3 regions of the Pseudomonas sp. NUPR-002 genome follow, and region 3 is predicted to be linked to each of the others. Evidence: predicted binding sites of a transcription regulator. Region 3 holds the regulator's gene; each other region holds the start of a gene.
What was found. Region 3 encodes sigma-54, which starts transcription at its own class of promoters, with help from an activator protein. Its sites were predicted from a motif close to ANTGGCATNNANNTTGCTNT; they were not measured.

Region 1: a site for sigma-54 is predicted at 3,704-3,723, ahead of glnA (type I glutamate--ammonia ligase). Genes of this name have one in related genera too.
Region 2: a site for sigma-54 is predicted at 4,527-4,546, ahead of flgB (flagellar basal body rod protein FlgB). Genes of this name have one in related genera too.

The regions. Positions count from the first base shown of each region.
Region 1 covers NZ_CM150476.1:5,888,386-5,894,494, reverse strand. The annotation lists gene ntrC (nitrogen regulation protein NR(I)) at 1-165, opposite strand, end outside; gene glnL (nitrogen regulation protein NR(II)) at 162-1,247, opposite strand; gene ACVWSC_RS27135 (chorismate mutase) at 1,504-2,049, opposite strand; gene glnA (type I glutamate--ammonia ligase) at 2,202-3,608, opposite strand; gene thiI (tRNA uracil 4-sulfurtransferase ThiI) at 3,940-5,394, shown strand; gene typA (translational GTPase TypA) at 5,522-6,109, shown strand, end outside.
Region 2 covers NZ_CM150476.1:4,559,344-4,565,452, reverse strand. The annotation lists gene ACVWSC_RS20880 (flagellar brake protein) at 1-635, opposite strand, end outside; gene ACVWSC_RS20875 (flagella synthesis protein FlgN) at 716-1,183, opposite strand; gene flgM (flagellar biosynthesis anti-sigma factor FlgM) at 1,229-1,543, opposite strand; gene flgA (flagellar basal body P-ring formation chaperone FlgA) at 1,710-2,462, opposite strand; gene ACVWSC_RS20860 (chemotaxis protein CheV) at 2,534-3,463, shown strand; gene cheR (protein-glutamate O-methyltransferase CheR) at 3,514-4,341, shown strand; gene flgB (flagellar basal body rod protein FlgB) at 4,585-4,992, shown strand; gene flgC (flagellar basal body rod protein FlgC) at 4,996-5,439, shown strand; gene ACVWSC_RS20840 (flagellar hook assembly protein FlgD) at 5,453-6,109, shown strand, end outside.
Region 3 covers NZ_CM150476.1:5,106,444-5,112,552, reverse strand. The annotation lists gene rapZ (RNase adapter RapZ) at 1-56, opposite strand, end outside; gene ptsN (PTS IIA-like nitrogen regulatory protein PtsN) at 60-524, opposite strand; gene hpf (ribosome hibernation-promoting factor, HPF/YfiA family) at 537-845, opposite strand; gene ACVWSC_RS23480 (RNA polymerase factor sigma-54) at 923-2,416, opposite strand; gene lptB (LPS export ABC transporter ATP-binding protein) at 2,596-3,321, opposite strand; gene lptA (lipopolysaccharide transport periplasmic protein LptA) at 3,322-3,846, opposite strand; gene lptC (LPS export ABC transporter periplasmic protein LptC) at 3,833-4,405, opposite strand; gene ACVWSC_RS23460 (KdsC family phosphatase) at 4,414-4,938, opposite strand; gene ACVWSC_RS23455 (KpsF/GutQ family sugar-phosphate isomerase) at 4,939-5,913, opposite strand.

The DNA of each region.
Region 1 (6,109 bases), 780 kb from region 3:
ATCGGAAATGATCACGTCCGGCTGCTGCCGAGCCAGTCGGCTCATGACGCCGTCGGCGCTGTCGAAACTTTGTGTGGTCATGCCTTCCTGCTGCAAGGCTTTTTCCAGAACCCAGCGGATGGAGCGATCATCGTCGACGATCCAGACGGTTTCACTACGGCTCATGAGGCGGAGGCTCCTTGTTCCAGCGGCAGAAAGATCGAGAAGGTGGTGTGGCCAGGATGGCTGTCACATTCGATCAGGCCCTGGTGCTGGCTGATGATGTTCTGGGTAATGGCCAGGCCCAGCCCGGTACCGTCCGGGCGGCCGCTGACCATGGGGTAGAAGATGGTTTCCTGAAGTTCGGCGGGAATGCCCGGGCCGTTGTCGATGATCTCGACCTTGGCCACCAGGCGATGGCGGGTATGGCCAATGGTGAACTGACGCATGGCCCGAGTGCGCAGGCTGATACGCCCCAGGCGCAGCTCGTTTTGGCCACTGATGGCCTGCATGGCGTTGCGCACGATGTTGAGCACCGCCTGAATCATCTGTTCGCGGTCGATCAGCACATCGGGCAGGCTTGGGTCGTAGTCACGCACCAGAGTGATGCCGCCCTGGCTTTCGGCTTCGACCAGGCTGCAGACCCGCTCGAGCACTTCATGGATGTTGGTCATCGCCAGTGACGGCAGTTTGTTCGAACCGAGCATACGATCGACCAGGTTGCGCAGGCGATCAGCCTCTTCAATGATCACGTTGGTGTAATCCTTGAGGCTTTCCTCGGGGAGTTCCCGCGACAGCAACTGCGCCGCCCCGCGAATACCACCCAGTGGATTCTTGATCTCGTGGGCCAGGCCGCGTACCAGCAGTTTGGTGGTTTCCTGCTTGGACAGCTGGGCTTCTTCTTTGGTGATGCGCAGCAGCCGGTCGCGCGGGTGAACCTCAAGCAGCAGCAAAGTCCGTCCGGCGTTGAGGATCGGCGTTACCGCATAGTCGACGGTTTGGGTTTGCCCGGTCAGCGAGGTCAGCTGAGCTTCGCGCTTGGTGAACGGGTGGGCGTGTTCCACCGCCTGGCGCAAGGAGTTGAGCGCTTCAGGTGACTCGGTGAACAACTCACTGATGAATTGCCCATGGCTACGCTGGCCGCTGATGGCCAGGAGCATTTCCGCTGCCGGGTTCATGTACTCAAGGCGCAATTCGGCATTGAGCAGGATGGTAGCGGTGGTCAGGTTGTCCAGTAGCAGTCGGTGCAGGGCATCGCTGATGGTCATGGGGTGTCTGTGACCTCTTTTGGCTCATGACGACTCCGGCTGGGCCAGGGTCGTGGGCGCTGGTTGTCTGCTGGTAACAAGAAAATGCAAAAAACAAACCAAGGCTCCGAAAAGAAGCGGATCTGCCGGATAAAGACCTGTATTTGCGCTAAATATGGCTATAAAGCCCTAAAACGGCAGTGTGCTTGAACCAAAATGGGCTGAATCGCTCAAGTGCACGCTGTTTCGTGCACCAATATAGAGCATAGAGGAAAGATTACTGCACGGCGCACAGGTGAGCGGTGGCGCGAACCAGGGCCAAGGCGCGTTGTGGGTCGTTTGCCCGTTGGCCAATGGCCTGAGCCACCGTGCGCTGGCAATCTTCGGGACGATTGCGATCGAACGCTGCAAGCTCGCTGAGCAGGCTGCGCTGCAGGCGGTCCAGTTGCGGGCGCAAGTGCATGGCCAGATCGACGCGGTGCGTGCCGGGTGCACTGCCTACGGCGTGCCACTTCGACAGCGCGCTGTACTGGAGCAGTTTGTTGGCTTCAATCTGGTCGCCGAAAAATATTGCCGCCCGCCGTGGGTCAACGCCGAAACGCACCGCCTGAGCCTGAACGTTAGTGATGATCTGCACTTCGCGACTAAGGTCTTGTACGGGCTGGCCCGAGTCCCATTTGTTCAGGGCCACGGCCTGGGCGATGTCCAGGCGTTGATCAACGCTGTTGAGCAACCGCTGCAATTCGCTGTCAGGGGAGGGTGTTGAGGTGCAGCCGGTGAGCAGCAGGGGTGTAAACAGTAAGACAGGCAAGAAAGTACGCATGATAAGGCCTTCAGAAAAGGGAGCGCTGAGTGTGCCGTGGCTCAATCTTTTTACCTGTCGGCTGCTTCGCATACCTTTGTCAGAAAAAAAGAAGGCCTCCCGAAGGAGGCCTCTTTTTGTAGCGTCACGCCGCTTGCGCAGGCGTCACTGAATTAGCAGCTGTAGTACAGCTCATATTCCAGTGGGTGTACGAAGGTGCGGACTTTGATTTCTTCTTCGCTCTTCAGGGCGATGTAGGCATCGATGAAGTCGTCGGAGAACACGCCGCCCTTGGTCAGGAACGCACGGCCTTTGTCCAGCTCTTCCAGGGCTTCTTTCAGGCTGCCGCAAACCTGTGGGATCTCTTTCGCCTCTTCAGGCGGCAGGTCGTACAGGTTCTTGTCGGCAGCGTCGCCTGGGTGGATCTTGTTCTGGATACCGTCCAGGCCGGCCATCAGCAGTGCAGCGAAGGCCAGGTATGGGTTGGCAGCCGGATCCGGGAAGCGTGCTTCGATACGGCGGGCTTTAGGGCTCGACACGTAAGGAATACGGATCGAAGCGGAACGGTTACGGGCCGAGTAGGCCAGCATGACCGGGGCTTCGAAGCCTGGTACCAGACGCTTGTAGGAGTTGGTCGAAGGGTTGGTGAAACCGTTCAGAGCCTTACCGTGCTTGATGATACCGCCGATGAAGTACAGGGCGGTGTCGGACAGACCGGCATAGCCTTCGCCAGCGAAGGTGTTCTTGCCATCTTTCCAGATCGACATGTGCACGTGCATACCCGAGCCGTTGTCGCCGTACAGTGGCTTAGGCATGAAGGTAGCGGTACGGCCGTAGACATCGGCAACGTTGTGCACGACGTACTTCAGGGTCTGAACTTCGTCAGCTTTCTTCACCAGGGTGTTGAACTTGACGCCGATTTCGTTCTGGCCGGCAGTTGCCACTTCGTGGTGGTGAACTTCGACGGTCTGACCCATTTCTTCCAGTGCGTTGCACATGGCAGTACGGATTTCGTGGTCGTGGTCGAACGGCGGAACTGGGAAGTAGCCACCTTTAACGCCTGGACGGTGGCCGCGGTTGCCGCCTTCTACGTCCTGGTCGGACATCCACGAGCCTTGCTCGGAGAAGATTTTGAACATCGAGCCGGAGATGTCGGACTTGAACTTCACTTCGTCGAAGATGAAGAACTCAGGCTCTGGACCGGCGAACACGGTGTCACCGATCATGGTGGCTTTCAGGTGCTCTTCAGCGCGCTTGGCGATCGCACGTGGGTCGCGGTCGTAGCCTTGCATGCTCGAAGGTTCGATGATGTCGCAGACCAGGATCAGGGTCGGCTCTTCGGTGAACGGGTCCAGTACGGCGGTGTCGTCGACCGGCATGAGGATCATGTCGGAGGCTTCGATGCCTTTCCAGCCAGCAATGGAGGAACCGTCGAACATTTTGCCGACTTCGAAGAAGTCGTCTTCCAGCGCATCGCGAGCTGGCATGGTCACGTGGTGCTGGGTGCCTTTGGTGTCCGTGAAGCGCAGATCAATCCATTTAACGTCATGATCTTTGATGAGTTGAACCGACTTCGACATAGTGTCCTCCGGGTGGGGTAGAGCTTGCCTGTGCAGCCCTTTAATTTGGGTGATGCCGGGCGCGAATAGTCGGCCAAGGCAACCTGCCTCACAAGGGAGCAAATTGCATGCCAGTGCCCCGGTTTGGATGTTTTGCCCGATTCTCATGCATTAACGGGCGGTTTGGCTGAAATGCCGGTGGTTTTCTGCACTCTTAAGAGGCGCTTTTGGTGCGTAGCGCACCAAATGAGTGCGCGTGAAACCTTCTGTAGATTAATTGGTTAAACCTTGAGCAATTTCCGCTATAATCCGCGCCCCACTTTTTTAGTCGGCACCTCGCGCGCTGTTTTTCATGAAACTAATCGTAAAAGTCTTTCCAGAGATCACCATCAAGAGCCGCCCGGTTCGCAAGCGCTTCATCCGTCAACTGGGCCGCAACATTCGTATCGTGCTCAAGGACCTCGATCCTGAGCTGGCGGTCGATGGTGTCTGGGACAATCTCGAGGTGGTTACCCGCGTCGAGGACGAGAAAGTCCTGCGCGAGATGACCGAGCGCCTGACCTGCATGCCGGGTATCGCCCACTTCCTGCAGGTCGAAGAGTACCCGCTGGGTGACTTCGACGACATCGTCGCCAAGTGCAAGACCCACTTCGGTCACCTGTTGGCCGGCAAGCGCTTCTCTGTGCGCTGCAAGCGAGGCGGTCACCACACCTTCACCTCGATGGATGTCGACCGTTATGTCGGCAGCCAGCTGCGTCAGCAGTGCGGCGCCGCCGGTATCGACCTGCGCAACCCCGAAGTCGAGGTACGCATCGAAGTGCGCGACCAGCGCCTGTATGTGATCCACAGCCAGCACAAAGGCATCGGCGGCTACCCGCTGGGCGCCCTGGAGCAGACCCTGGTGCTGATGTCCGGTGGTTTCGACTCCACCGTGGCGGCCTACCAGATGATGCGCCGCGGCCTGATGACTCACTTCTGCTTCTTCAACCTCGGTGGCCGTGCCCACGAGCTGGGGGTGATGGAAGTTGCCCACTTCCTGTGGAAGAAATACGGCAGCAGCCAGCGCGTGCTGTTCATCAGCGTGCCGTTCGAGGAAGTGGTCGGCGAGATCCTCGGCAAGGTCGACAACAGTTACATGGGCGTGACCCTCAAGCGCATGATGCTGCGCGCGGCGGCGCACATGGCCGACCGCCTGGAAATCGACGCGCTGGTCACCGGCGAGGCGATTTCCCAGGTTTCCAGCCAGACCCTGCCGAACCTGTCGATCATCGACCAGGCCACCGATAAACTGGTACTGCGTCCGCTGCTGGCCACCCACAAGCAGGACATCATCGACCAGGCCGTGGAAATTGGTACCGCTGACTTCGCCAAGCACATGCCTGAATACTGCGGGGTGATTTCGGTGAACCCGACCACCCACGCCAAGCGCCACCGCATCGAGCACGAAGAGAAACAATTCGACATGGCCGTGCTGGAGCGCGCTCTGGAGCGCGCCCGCCTGATCTCCATCGACCATGTGATCGAGGAGCTGAGCCAGGACATCCAGGTCGAAGAAGTCGGCCAGGCACTGGCCGGTCAGGTCGTGATCGACATCCGTCACCCGGATGCCCAGGAAGATGAACCGCTGGAACTGGATGGCATCGAAGTCAAAGTCATGCCGTTCTATGCGATCAACAGCCGCTTCAAGGAACTGGACCCAACGCGCCAGTACCTGCTGTATTGCGACAAGGGCGTGATGAGTCGGCTGCATGCCCACCACCTGCTGAGCGAGGGACATGCCAATGTGCGTGTTTATCGTCCGGCATAAGACGCCGGGGCTGTATGGCGGAAGTATCCGCCATCGCCCTCCCGACCGCCGGGCAGTCTGAGCGCCGTTCATTCATATTCGCCACTTAAAATAGTGGCAACCCGAATCCTCTGATCGAGATACACAAGTGATCGAAAATCTGCGTAACATCGCCATCATCGCCCACGTTGACCATGGTAAAACCACCCTGGTTGACAAACTTCTGCGTCAGTCCGGCACTCTGGAGCGTAACGAGCTCAACGACGAGCGCGTCATGGACTCCAACGACCAGGAAAAAGAGCGCGGTATTACCATTCTGGCGAAAAACACCGCCATCAACTGGAACGGCTACCACATCAACATCGTCGACACCCCCGGCCACGCCGACTTCGGTGGCGAGGTTGAGCGTGTAATGTCGATGGTTGACTCGGTACTGCTGCTGGTCGACGCCCAAGACGGCCCGATGCCGCAAACCCGTTTCGTGACCAAGAAGGCGTTCGAAGCCGGCCTGCGTCCAATCGTGGTCATCAACAAGGTTGACCGTCCGGGCGCACGTCCTGACTGGGTTCTGGACCAGATCTTCGATCTGTTCGACAACCTCGGTGCTACCGACGAACAGCTGGACTTCAAAGTCGTCTACGCCTCGGCCCTGAACGGTATTGCCGGTCTGGACCACACCGACATGGCTGAAGACATGACCCCGCTGTACCAGTCGATCATCGACAACGTTCCAGCG
Region 2 (6,109 bases), 550 kb from region 3:
AAGGTGGTGTTGAAGCGCTCTTCAAAGTGCAGGTGACGCAGCTCCACTTCAACCTGGCTCAAGCCCAGCGGTGTGCCGGCGGCAAACTTCTCGTAGACCTGACCCAGCTGCAGGCGCTCTTCGACATTGCCTTCAAAGCGCAATTTGCAACCGGTGGCGGAGATGTCCAGCAACTTGCCACGCAGTTCGCCATTGCCCTTGAGCTTGTCGCCATCGAGCTTGATATCCACCAGCTGCGACAGCTTCAATGCTGCACGGAAGGCATTGCGCCGCTGGTGGTAAGCCACTTCGGTCGGCAGTGCGCCACGGTAGCAGCGATGGCCATCAATCTCGCAGATGCTCAAGGCGGTGTTGCATTCCCAGGCAATGCGCACACCATCATGAAAACCTTCGACCCGGAACGGTTCGCCGTTTTCCAGGTAGCGCTCACCATCGCGGGGGATCATTTCATCGAACGCCAGGCGATTGTTTTCGCGGTCGACTTCAACCACATAGCTCTGGAAGCGCTGGCTGCGCTCGTGGAACGTGATGATTAACGGGTCATGGCTCTCTTGTAGCGACCGCAAGTTAGCGGCAATTTCCAAAGGAGTAGTCAGGACCTTTGGCGGCTGCGGAGCTTCTGCTTCATTGAACACGGGTAATCAATCTCCAGGCAAAAACGGCACACGCAAGTAACGGCATTTTGCCAGTATGTTCCGTGCCTTGATACAGGGAATCAAACCTGGCTGAGCGCCCGAGGTTTGGCAAGAGGGGAGGTCGACCCGCGAGCGTCGTAGAGCGACGGTGATTCGCCGCCCATGAGGATTCTGATCTGGTTGGCGGTGCTGCTTTGCTGAAGCTGGATCGAGCGGCCGTTGCGCTCGTTGATCACCTGGCAATCGGCGAGCATTTTGCTCAGCGCATCGAGTTGCTGCAGGAGGCGTTCGCCCACTGGCGACTGGCTGGCCAACTGCTGTACGCCTTCGCGGTCCTGGCTCAAGCCGAGACTGGCGAGCAGTTGACTGCGGCGCCGACCTTGCTGTTCGAGAAGAATAACCAGCGATTGCTTGCGTGCCAGCAGGGTTTCCAGCAGTGGCATGTCGCGACCGAGCAGGGCGATTGCTTCGGTCTGCAGCAATTCAAGCATTTGTTGCGCTGGCGCAAAATCGTCTTCGATCAATTGCAGCAAGGTAGTGTCGTGCATAGCTGGCTCTTTGGTTCAAGCGTCCTGAAGTCAGCGCGCCAGGGGCTAGCGCTGGGCTTCGAAATTAAGCAGTTTGCTGGCGACACGACTGCTGTCGACCTGGTAGCTGCCGTCGGCGATAGCTTGTTTCAACTCCGCCACGCGGGCGCTGTTGACAACGGGCTGGTCGCGCAGCTTATCGCTGACCTTTTGCAACTGCTGGGCCTCGTGGCTCAGGTGTACGGTTTCCCCGCTGGTGCCGGCCTGGCTGACGCTGTCGGCCTTGGCTGCGGTGTTGCTGGCGGTGCTTTCCTGGCTGTTGCCAGTGCGCACGCCGGCAACCGACGGAGAGTTATTCAAACGACTAAAGTCGATGACCATGATCAGAAAACCTCTGGGTATAGGGACGCTTGCCTTGTTTTCGGCCAAACCGAAAGAAACTTTAGGCGCAAATATCTACAAACTGCGCACTACGTTCGGGGCACCCAATGGACACAGTTTAGGAAAAGCAGTTCCTGACCGCTAGCGTTCTTCTCGGTTTCCTCGTTTACATGGCCACTTCGACCTGTCCCGGCCCGGTTACCCTGGCCTTGACCACCCGTTTGGAATTGAGGTTGCGTACCCGGATCTGCTCGCTCTGGCCGCCTTTGCTCAAGGCTTCGCCAGGCATGCGCACGCTGAGGGTGCCGCTGCGCGCGGTAATCACCACCTGGTCGCCCTTGCGGATCACTTCAGCCTGCTCCAGATGTTGCGGGGTCAGCACCTGATCCATGACCGTCGGTCGGACGACTTTGAGTCCGACGGCCTGATCAAGGCTGCTGAGAAACCCCTGGTTGAGCAGGCCGACATCGCGTTCGCGCAGGATGACGTCTTGCTCACCAACAATGCTTTCGCGCTTGAGTGGGCGCGCCACGGTAACGACATTGCGAAACAGGCGTACCTGGGCGGGAACAAAAACTGTCCAGGGCGACGTGCCTTCACAGCGTACTCGCACCGTCACACGGCCCAACGGTTGTGCCGGGCTTTCCAGCGAGGCATCCAGTTGCCGGTCGCACAGCGGCATGCGCAGGCGCGGGTCGAGGGTGTTGACCTGAATCTCGTAGCGGCCTTCGGTCTGGCTGCTGGCCAGGTAGTCTTCCACGGTGAATTCAAGAAACCCTTGGGTGACACCGATAAGCTGTTCAGGCAAGGTAAAAGTGTCAGCCAGAGGGCGAACGCCAGGGACCAGCAAGCACAGCGCAGCAAGGAGGCCGGGCAGCGGGCAGGTCAGGCGTCGGAAAAATGTCGTTTTCGTGTTCATACGATTAAAAAAAGCAAAGCGCGTGCCGACACTGGGTACAAAGCTTGAAGCGTTTGGTGAAGGAGTCTGGCATGGCGGGTGTAATGGATTCGGTGAACCAGCGCACGCAACTGGTTGGACAGAATCGTCTGGAGCTGTTGTTGTTCCGCCTCAATGGCGAGCAGCTCTACGGGATTAACGTGTTCAAGGTGCGGGAGGTGCTGCAGTGCCCACCCTTGACGGTGATGCCCAAGTCCAACCCGGTAGTGCGCGGTGTCGCGAATATTCGTGGGGCAACCATCCCGATCCTCGATCTGGCGATGGCGACCGGTATGCCCGGTCTGAGTGAAGATGTCAGCAAGAGCTTCGTGATCATCACCGAGTACAACACCAAGACCCAGGGTTTTCTGGTGCACTCGGTGGAACGCATCGTCAACATGAACTGGGAAGAGATCCATCCGCCACCCAAGGGGACTGGCCGCGATCACTACCTGACCGCCGTGACCCGGGTCGACAACAAGATGGTCGAGATCATCGACGTGGAGAAGATCCTCGCCGAAGTCGCGCCAACCTCCGAGTCGATCTCTGCGGGTGTGGTGGATGCCGAAGTGCAGGACAAGGCGGTACTGCTGCGGGTGCTGACGGTCGATGATTCGTCGGTGGCGCGCAAGCAAGTCAGTCGTTGCCTGCAGACGGTCGGGGTGGAAGTGGTGGCGCTCAACGATGGCCGCCAGGCGCTCGAATACCTGCGCAAGCTGGTCGATGAGGGCAAGCGTCCGGAAGAAGAATTCCTGATGATGATCTCCGATATCGAGATGCCGGAGATGGACGGCTACACCCTGACGGCCGAGATCCGCAGCGACCCGCGCATGCAAAAATTGCACATCATCCTGCATACTTCGCTCTCCGGAGTGTTCAACCAGGCGATGGTCAAGAAGGTCGGGGCGGATGATTTCCTGGCCAAGTTCAAGCCCGACGACCTCGCTCAGCGCGTCGTCGATCGCATCAAGGCCACGCACTAACGGCCAGGGGGTAACCCCTGGCGGTTCACATGATTTAAGAGGCGGCACCATTGTCTACGGGTAATTTGGATTTCGAACAGTTCCGGGTCTTCCTGGAAAAAGCCTGTGGCATCCTGCTGGGCGAAAATAAGCAGTACCTGGTCTCCAGCCGTCTCAACAAGCTGATGGAGCAGCAGGGCATCAAAACCCTGACCGAACTGGTACAGCGCATTCAAAGCCAGCCGCGCAGCGGTTTGCGCGAGCAGGTGGTGGACGCCATGACCACCAACGAAACCCTATGGTTTCGCGACACCTACCCGTTTGAAGTGCTGAAGAACAAGGTCTTGCCTGAGCAGATCAAAGCCAACCCTGGCCAGCGCTTGCGCATCTGGTCGGCGGCTTGTTCGTCGGGGCAGGAGCCGTATTCGATTTCCATGGCGATCGACGAGTTCGAGCGCAGCAACATTGGCCAGTTGAAGATGGGCGCGCAGATTGTTGCCACCGACCTGTCGGGGGCCATGCTGACCAACTGCAAAACCGGTGAGTACGACAGCCTGGCGATTGCCCGTGGCTTATCGCAGGAGCGCCTGCAGCGTTACTTCGATGTGAAAGCGCCAGGGCGTTGGGCGGTCAAGGCGCCGATTCGCAGCCGGGTGGAATTTCGCTCGTTCAACCTGCTTGATAGCTACGCCAGCCTGGGCAAGTTCGACATCGTGTTCTGCCGCAACGTGCTGATCTACTTCTCGGCTCAGGTCAAGAAAGACATTTTGCTGCGCATTCATAGCACGCTGAAACCGGGTGGTTATCTGTTTCTTGGCGCTTCCGAGGCGCTCAACGGTTTGCCGGATCATTACCAGATGGTTCAGTGCAGCCCAGGCATCATCTACCAAGCCAAATAACCTGTAGGAGCGGGCTTGCCCCGCGATAGCGATTGACCTGACACATCGCTTCGCGGGGCAAGCCCGCTCCCACAGTAGGCGGCAATTGCCGCTTTGCTGGCGCCCGGCGGAAAGCCTTTGCCGCTTTTCTGGCATTGCCGCCACCGGCAATCCCCTTAAAACCCCGTATTTACGGGGTTTTGTTTTTTGGCATGGCTCTTGCTCTAGCTCAGTCAACGAAAAACCTTCGAAGGTTTCCCCGACATGAGCATCAGCTTCGACAAAGCGCTTGGCATTCACGAAAAGGCACTGGGCTTTCGCGCTCAGCGCGCCGAGGTGCTGGCCAACAACATCGCTAACGCCGACACGCCGAACTACAAGGCGCGTGACATGGACTTCGCTTCGGTGCTGGCCGCCCAGGCCGAGCAGACCAGCAAGGGCCATTTCGCGCTGGACCGGACCAACGCCCGGCACATCGAAGCCGAAGGGCTGAGCATGGGTGATGAGACCCTGCAGTACCGCACGCCGATGCAGCCGTCGATCGACCAGAACACCGTTGATGCCCAGCTTGAGCAATCGAGCTATGCGGAAAACGCCGTGGGTTTCCAGGCCAGCTTTACGCTGCTCAACAGTAAATTCAAAGGGCTGGTATCGGCCCTGCGCGGAGAGTAAGTCATGTCCCTCGCCAGTGTCTTCAACATTGCCGGTAGCGGCATGAGCGCCCAGACCACGCGTCTGAACACCGTCGCTTCGAACATTGCCAACGCCGAGACGGTGTCCTCGAGCATCGATCAGACCTACCGCGCACGTCACCCGGTATTTGCCACCACCTTCCAGCAAGCCCAGGGCGGTGTCAGTCAGTCGTTGTTCCAGGATCAGGACGCAGCCGGGCAGGGCGTTCAGGTGCTGGGTGTGGTCGAGGATCAAAGCAACCTTGAGGCGCGCTACGAGCCTAACCATCCTGCTGCGAACAAAGACGGCTATGTCTACTACCCGAACGTCAACGTGGTCGAAGAAATGGCCGACATGATCTCGGCCAGCCGCTCGTTCCAGACCAACGCCGAGTTGATGAACACGGCCAAGACCATGATGCAGAAGGTCCTGACCCTGGGTCAGTAACAGGAGTAGGCGTATGACCACAACCAACACGACCGCAGGTGTCAGCAATGCGGTGTTGCAGTCGCTGCAAAAGCCTGAGACCACGGGTAATAACCCCAATACCGGTAACGCCGGCAGCGCCTTGGGTAAAGATGCGTTTCTGCAACTGCTGGTAACGCAGATGAAGAACCAGAACCCGCTCGATCCTCAGGAGAACGGCGAGTTCGTTGCGCAGTTGGCGCAGTTCAGCAGCCTGGAAAGCATGCAGACCCTCAATGAATCGGTCGCCACTATCGGTGGTGCATTCTTGTCGTCGATTGCCCTGCAGGCGTCTTCGCTGGTGGGTCGCAATGTGGTGGTAGAAACCGACAAAGCAGTGGTCGATACCAGCAAAGAGATGAAGGGGTCGATGAACCTGACTTCGTCCAGCACCCTGACCACCGTCGGTATCTATAACAGTGACGGCGACCTGGTGCGTACGCTCGAACTGGGTAGCCAGAAGGGCGGCAAGGTCGACTTCACCTGGGACGGCAAGGACAGTGACGGCGAAGTAGCACCGGCCGGCACCTACACCTTCAAGGCCTCGGGCACCATCGATGGTGTAGCGAAAACGATGACCACCAACCTGCCGGCTTCGGTCAGCAGCGTAACCATGGGCAGCAACGGTTCGGAGATGATGCTGAACCTGGCT
Region 3 (6,109 bases):
GCGAGGGCGGTGCTCTTGCCGGAGCCGGATCGGCCACTGACGATAATTAGGCGCATAGTTTAAAGCCCGTTTTGTGCGTCCAGTACAACCTGGTACAGGGCTTCACTGCTATCGGCGGCACGCAGCCGGTCACGCACGACCTTTTGGTCAAGCATGCTGGCAATTTGGCGCAAAAGCTCAAGGTGCGCATCGGTGGCCGCTTCTGGAACCAGCAGGACAAACAGCAAATCGACCGGGGCGCCATCGATGGCGTCGAAGTCGATCGGTGCATCCAGGTGCATCAGGGCGCTGATGGGGGATGAGCAGCCTTTGAGGCGGCAATGTGGAATGGCAATGCCATTACCAAAACCAGTCGACCCGAGTTTCTCCCGGGCAACCAGGCTTTCAAAAACGTCTTGCATCTCCAGGTCCGGGGCTTCCCGGTTGATCAGCGTGGCGATTTCCTGGAGTACGCGCTTTTTACTGCCACCCGGCACGTTCACCAGGGAACGGCCGGGGGTCAGGATGGTTTCAAGTCGGATCATGGATGAGGGGGATCAGCGGGCCGCTGCACCTTGCAGCAGGCTTTGCTGTTTTTCCTTGTGTTTTTTCAGTTGGCGGTCGAGCTTGTCGGTCAAGGCGTCGATCGCTGCATACATGTCTGAGTGTTCGGCATTTGCAACCACTTCGCCGCCGGGAATAAACAGCGTCGCTTCAATTTTCTGCTGCAGTTTCTCGACCTTCATGATCACCGTTACGTTGGTGATCTTGTCAAAGTGTCCTTCCAGCCGCTTCAGTTTCTGTTCGACGTACTCGCGCAGCGGTTGGGTGACTTCTACATGCTGTCCACTGATATTGACTTGCATACAGCTTCTCCTTTGTTGCCCGTGCATAAGAGGCAGGTGTTGCGCCTGCCACTGAACTGCGGTGGTTATCTCAGGGGCTACATCAGTCGCTTGCGTTCACTCGACGGTGCGATGCCGAGGGACTCGCGGTACTTGGCGACGGTGCGACGGGCTACCTGGATACCTTGTGCCTCCAGTAAACCAGCGATCTTGCTGTCACTCAATGGCTTTTTCTGATTTTCCGCAGCAACCAGTTTTTTGATGATCGCGCGGATCGCTGTAGACGAGCATTCACCGCCTTCGGAGGTGCTCACGTGGCTGGAGAAAAAGTACTTCAGCTCGTAAATTCCGCGCGGGGTATGCATGTATTTCTGGGTGGTGACCCGGGAAATGGTCGACTCGTGCATGCCCACCGCTTCAGCGATGTCGTGCAGCACCAGCGGCTTCATGGCTTCGTCGCCATGGTCGAGGAACCCGCGTTGGTGCTCGACGATCTGGGTGGCGACCTTCATCAGGGTTTCGTTGCGGCTTTGCAGGCTCTTGATGAACCAGCGGGCTTCCTGCAACTGGTTGCGCATGAAGGTGTTGTCGGCGCTGGTGTCGGCGCGGCGGACGAAGCCGGCGTACTGCGGGTTGACCCGCAAGCGTGGCACGGCTTCCTGGTTGAGCTCGACCACCCAGCGCTCGCTGTCTTTGCGCACGATGACATCGGGCACCACGTACTCAGCTTCACTGGATTCGATCTGCGAGCCGGGGCGTGGGTTGAGGCTCTGAACCAGTTCGATGACCTGGCGCAGCTCGTCTTCCTTGAGCTTCATGCGGCGCATCAGCTGGCTGTAGTCGCGGCTGCCGAGCAAGTCGATGTAGTCACGTACCAGGCGCTGTGCCTCGGCCATCCACGGGGTGCTGGCGGGCAGTTGGCGCAGTTGCAGCAGCAGGCATTCGCTGAGGTTGCGGGCGGCGACGCCGGCAGGCTCGAATTGCTGAATGCGGTGCAACACCGCTTCAACTTCATCGAGCTCGATATCCAGTTCGGGGTCGAACGACTCGCAGATTTCCTCGAGGGTTTCGTCGAGGTAGCCCTGGTTGTTGATGCAGTCGATCAGGGTGACGGCAATCAGCCGGTCAGTGTCGGACATCGGCGCCAGGTTCAACTGCCAGAGCAGGTGGCTTTGCAGACTCTCGCCCGCCGAAGTACGGGTGGTGAAGTCCCACTCGTCATCGTCGTTGCTGGGCAGGCTGCTGGCGCTGGTCTGGTAGATATCTTCCCAGGCGGTGTCGACCGGTAGCTCGTTGGGAATGCGCTCGCTCCATTCGCCGTCTTCCAGGTTGTCCACGGTTTGCGTGGTTTCCTGGAAGCTGGTGTCCTGAACTTCGGCAACAGGCTTGTTCTCGGCGTTGTCGGCCATCGGGTCGCTGTTGTCGAAGTCGTCGCCGTCTTCCTGACGTTCGAGCATCGGGTTGGATTCCAGCGCTTCCTGGATTTCCTGCTGGAGGTCCAGGGTAGACAGCTGGAGTAAGCGGATGGCCTGTTGCAACTGCGGGGTCATCGTCAGTTGCTGGCCCATTCTTAGGACGAGCGATGGTTTCATGGCAGGGGCTTAACACCTTTGTCGCCGGCGCACATGCGCCATCCACTACTAGGGCACCGAAGCGCCAATTTTAAGCAAGTTATATGCCTGAAATTGGAGCGTTTGCCTAGGGTGCTGTAACAATTAAGCCGGTTTTCACCGGGCCAGCCACCCAAGGCAAGCGCTGTGTCGCTTCGAACTTACAAGCGGAACTCGTGGCCCAGATACACCTCTTTGACCAGGTCGTTGGCCAGGATGGTTTCTGCATCGCCTTCGGCAATCAGCTGACCATCGTTGACGATGTAAGCGGTTTCGCAGATATCCAGCGTCTCGCGGACGTTGTGGTCGGTGATCAGTACACCGATGCCCTTGGCCTTGAGGTGGTGGATGATCTGCTTGATGTCGCCAACCGAAATCGGGTCGACACCGGCAAAGGGTTCGTCGAGCAGGATGAACTTCGGCGCAGTGGCCAGGGCGCGGGCGATCTCCACGCGGCGACGTTCGCCGCCGGAAAGGCTCATGCCGAGGTTGTCGCGAATGTGGCTGATGTGGAATTCCTGCAGCAGGCTTTCCAGCTCCTTGCGACGCCCGGCGGTATCGAGATCTTTGCGGGTTTCGAGGATCGCCATGATGTTGTCGGCAACCGACAGCTTGCGAAAGATCGACGCTTCCTGAGGCAGGTAGCCGATGCCAGCACGGGCGCGGCCGTGCATGGGCTGGTGGCTGACATCCAGGTCGTCGATCAGGACGCGGCCCTGATCGGCCTGAACCAGGCCGACGATCATGTAGAAGCAGGTGGTTTTGCCGGCGCCGTTAGGGCCGAGCAGGCCGACGATCTGGCCGCTGTCGATCGACATGCTGACATCGCGGACCACTTGTCGGCTCTTGTAGCTCTTGGCCAGGTGCTGGGCTTTGAGGGTCGCCATTTACTCGGCCTTCTTCTTCGGCTGGATCACCATGTCGATACGCTGACGTGGGGTGGTGACGTTACCGCCACGACCGGCAGTCGCTACCTGGGACTTGGTGTTGTAGACGATCTTCTCGCCTTCGGTGGTATTGCCTTCATTGACCACTTTGGCGCGGTCGGTCAGCACCACCAGGTCTTTTTGCGCCTGGTACTGGATGGTAACGGCATAGCCTTGCATCTTGTCTGGCTTGGCAGCGCTCTGTTGCTGCTCGAAGTAGGCCAGGTTGCCCACCGAGGTCACCACGTCGATGTCGCCGGATTCGGCGCGAGTGATGGTTACGGTGTTGCCTTTGATCATCATCGAACCCTGGGTGATGATGACGTCGCCGGTGTAGGTGGCAACCCCTTTCTTGTCATCCAGGTGCGCGTTGTCAGCCTGAATGCGGATAGGCTGGTCGCGGTCGTTCGGCAGGGCCCAGGCGCTCGCGCTTCCCAGTGCTGCGCTCAGGCTGAGCAAAAAGGGGAGGGTTTTAACGAGCCTCATACTGTCCTCTTACGTTGGACAGCAGGTCCATCCTGCCGTCTTTCAAATACGCTTTCATTCCGTTGCCCGTAGTTACGCCGTCGGCGCCGTCGATTCTAACGGCTTGCTCGGTTTGCGCATATTGCTTCTGCGGGAACACCGTCATCCGGCTGGTGGTAATGATCATGGTGCGGTTTTTTTCGTCGGTGCGGGCAACCCGCACAGAATCGATCAGTTCCACTTCTGAGCCGTCAGGGTTGACCTCACCTTTCTCGCTTTGCACATGCCAAGGGTAGGTGGTGCCACGGTACATTTGCAGGTCGGGCTTGGTCAGCAGGGTGACCTCGCTGACCATCAAATGCTCCACTTTGTCGGCGGTCATTTCGTACTGCATTTTGCCGTCAGGCAAAAACTGCACGCTGTGGGCGTTGGTGGCGTAATAGTCGATGGCCTTTTCGTCGACACGGGCTACCGGCTTGTCGAGAAAGCTTTCAGGGCCGATGTTCCAGTAGCCGACTGCCACCAGCAAGGCGGTAATCACACTGAACAGCGCAATGGTGCGGATTTTTTTACTGAACATGTGTCGCTCTACAGGTAATTGGCGTTGGCCGCGTCGAGATTGCCCTGGGCTTGCAGGATCAACTCGCAGAATTCGCGGGCGGCGCCTTCACCGCCACGGGCCTGGGTGATCCCGTGGGCGTGCTCGCGGACAAAGGCTGCAGCGTTGGCCACGGCCATGCCCAGGCCAACGCGGCGGATCACCGGCAGGTCTGGCAGGTCGTCGCCCAGATAGGCAACCTGTTCATAGCTTAGGTTGAGTTGGCCGAGAAGCTCGTCCAATACCACCAATTTATCTTCACGGCCCTGATACAGGTGGGGGATGCCGAGGTTCTTGGCGCGGCGCTCGACCACCGGGGTCTTGCGCCCACTGATGATTGCCGTGGTTACGCCCGAGGCCATGAGCATCTTGATGCCCTGGCCGTCGAGGGTGTTGAAGGTCTTGAATTCGCTGCCGTCTTCGAGGAAGTACAGGCGGCCATCAGTCAGTACGCCATCCACGTCGAACACAGCCAGTTTGATGGCCTTGCCGCGCTGGAGCAGGTCGTGGCTCATTTACATCACTCCCGCACGCAACAGGTCGTGCATGTTCAGGGCGCCAACCGGGCGCTCGTCCTTGTCGATGACCACCAGTGCGCTGATCTTGTGGTCTTCCATGATTTTCAGGGCTTCGGCGGCAAGCATTTCGGCGCGGGCGGTTTTGCCATGCACGGTCATGACCGCTTCGATCAGGGTGCTGTGCACGTCGATATTGCGGTCCAGGCTGCGGCGCAAGTCGCCGTCAGTGAAGATCCCGGCCAGCCGTCCGTCGGCTTCGACCACAACCGTCATGCCCAAACCTTTGCGGGACATTTCAAGTAGTGCGTCTTTGAGCAGGGTGCCGCGTTGCACCTGAGGCAGTTCATCGCCAGCGTGCATGACGTTCTCGACCTTCAGCAGCAGGCGGCGGCCCAAGGCGCCGCCCGGGTGCGAGAAGGCGAAGTCTTCAGCGGTGAAGCCGCGTGCTTCGAGCAGGGCAATCGCCAGGGCGTCGCCCAGTACCAGCGCAGCAGTGGTCGAGGAGGTCGGTGCCAGATTCAATGGGCAGGCTTCCTGGGCGACGCGCGCATCAAGGTTGACCTCGGCGGCTTTGGCCAGCGGCGAGTCAGGGTTGCCGGTCAGGCTGATCAGCTGGATGCCGAGGCGTTTGATCAGCGGCAGCAGGGTAACGATCTCGTTGGTCGACCCGGAGTTGGACAGGGCAAGAATGACGTCGTCGCGGGTGATCATGCCCATGTCGCCATGGCTGGCTTCGGCCGGGTGAACGAAGAAGGCCGGTGTACCGGTGCTGGCCAGCGTCGCGGCGATCTTGTTGCCGATATGCCCGGACTTGCCCATGCCGACCACCACGACCCGGCCTTTACTGGCCAGGATCAGCTCGCACGCCTTGACGAAATCGGCGTCGATGTGGGCAAGCAAGCCCTCAACCGCTTCAAGTTCGAAACGAATGGTGCGCTGCGCGGATTGGATCAGGTCGCTGGATTGGCTCATGTCGAAAATCGGATTGCCTGATGAAAAGGCGGCGATTATAGCGGTAATGCGCAAATCCCTCACCTTGTGATTGTCATACAGTCGCCGAGCAACCTTAACCCAGCCTGAACAAGCACTGCGCTGGCCTTGGGGCGCTGCTATCAGCGATGGTATAGTTCGCCGCCTGTTCGGCCCGCTCAGGGCGTGCGTGTCTCCA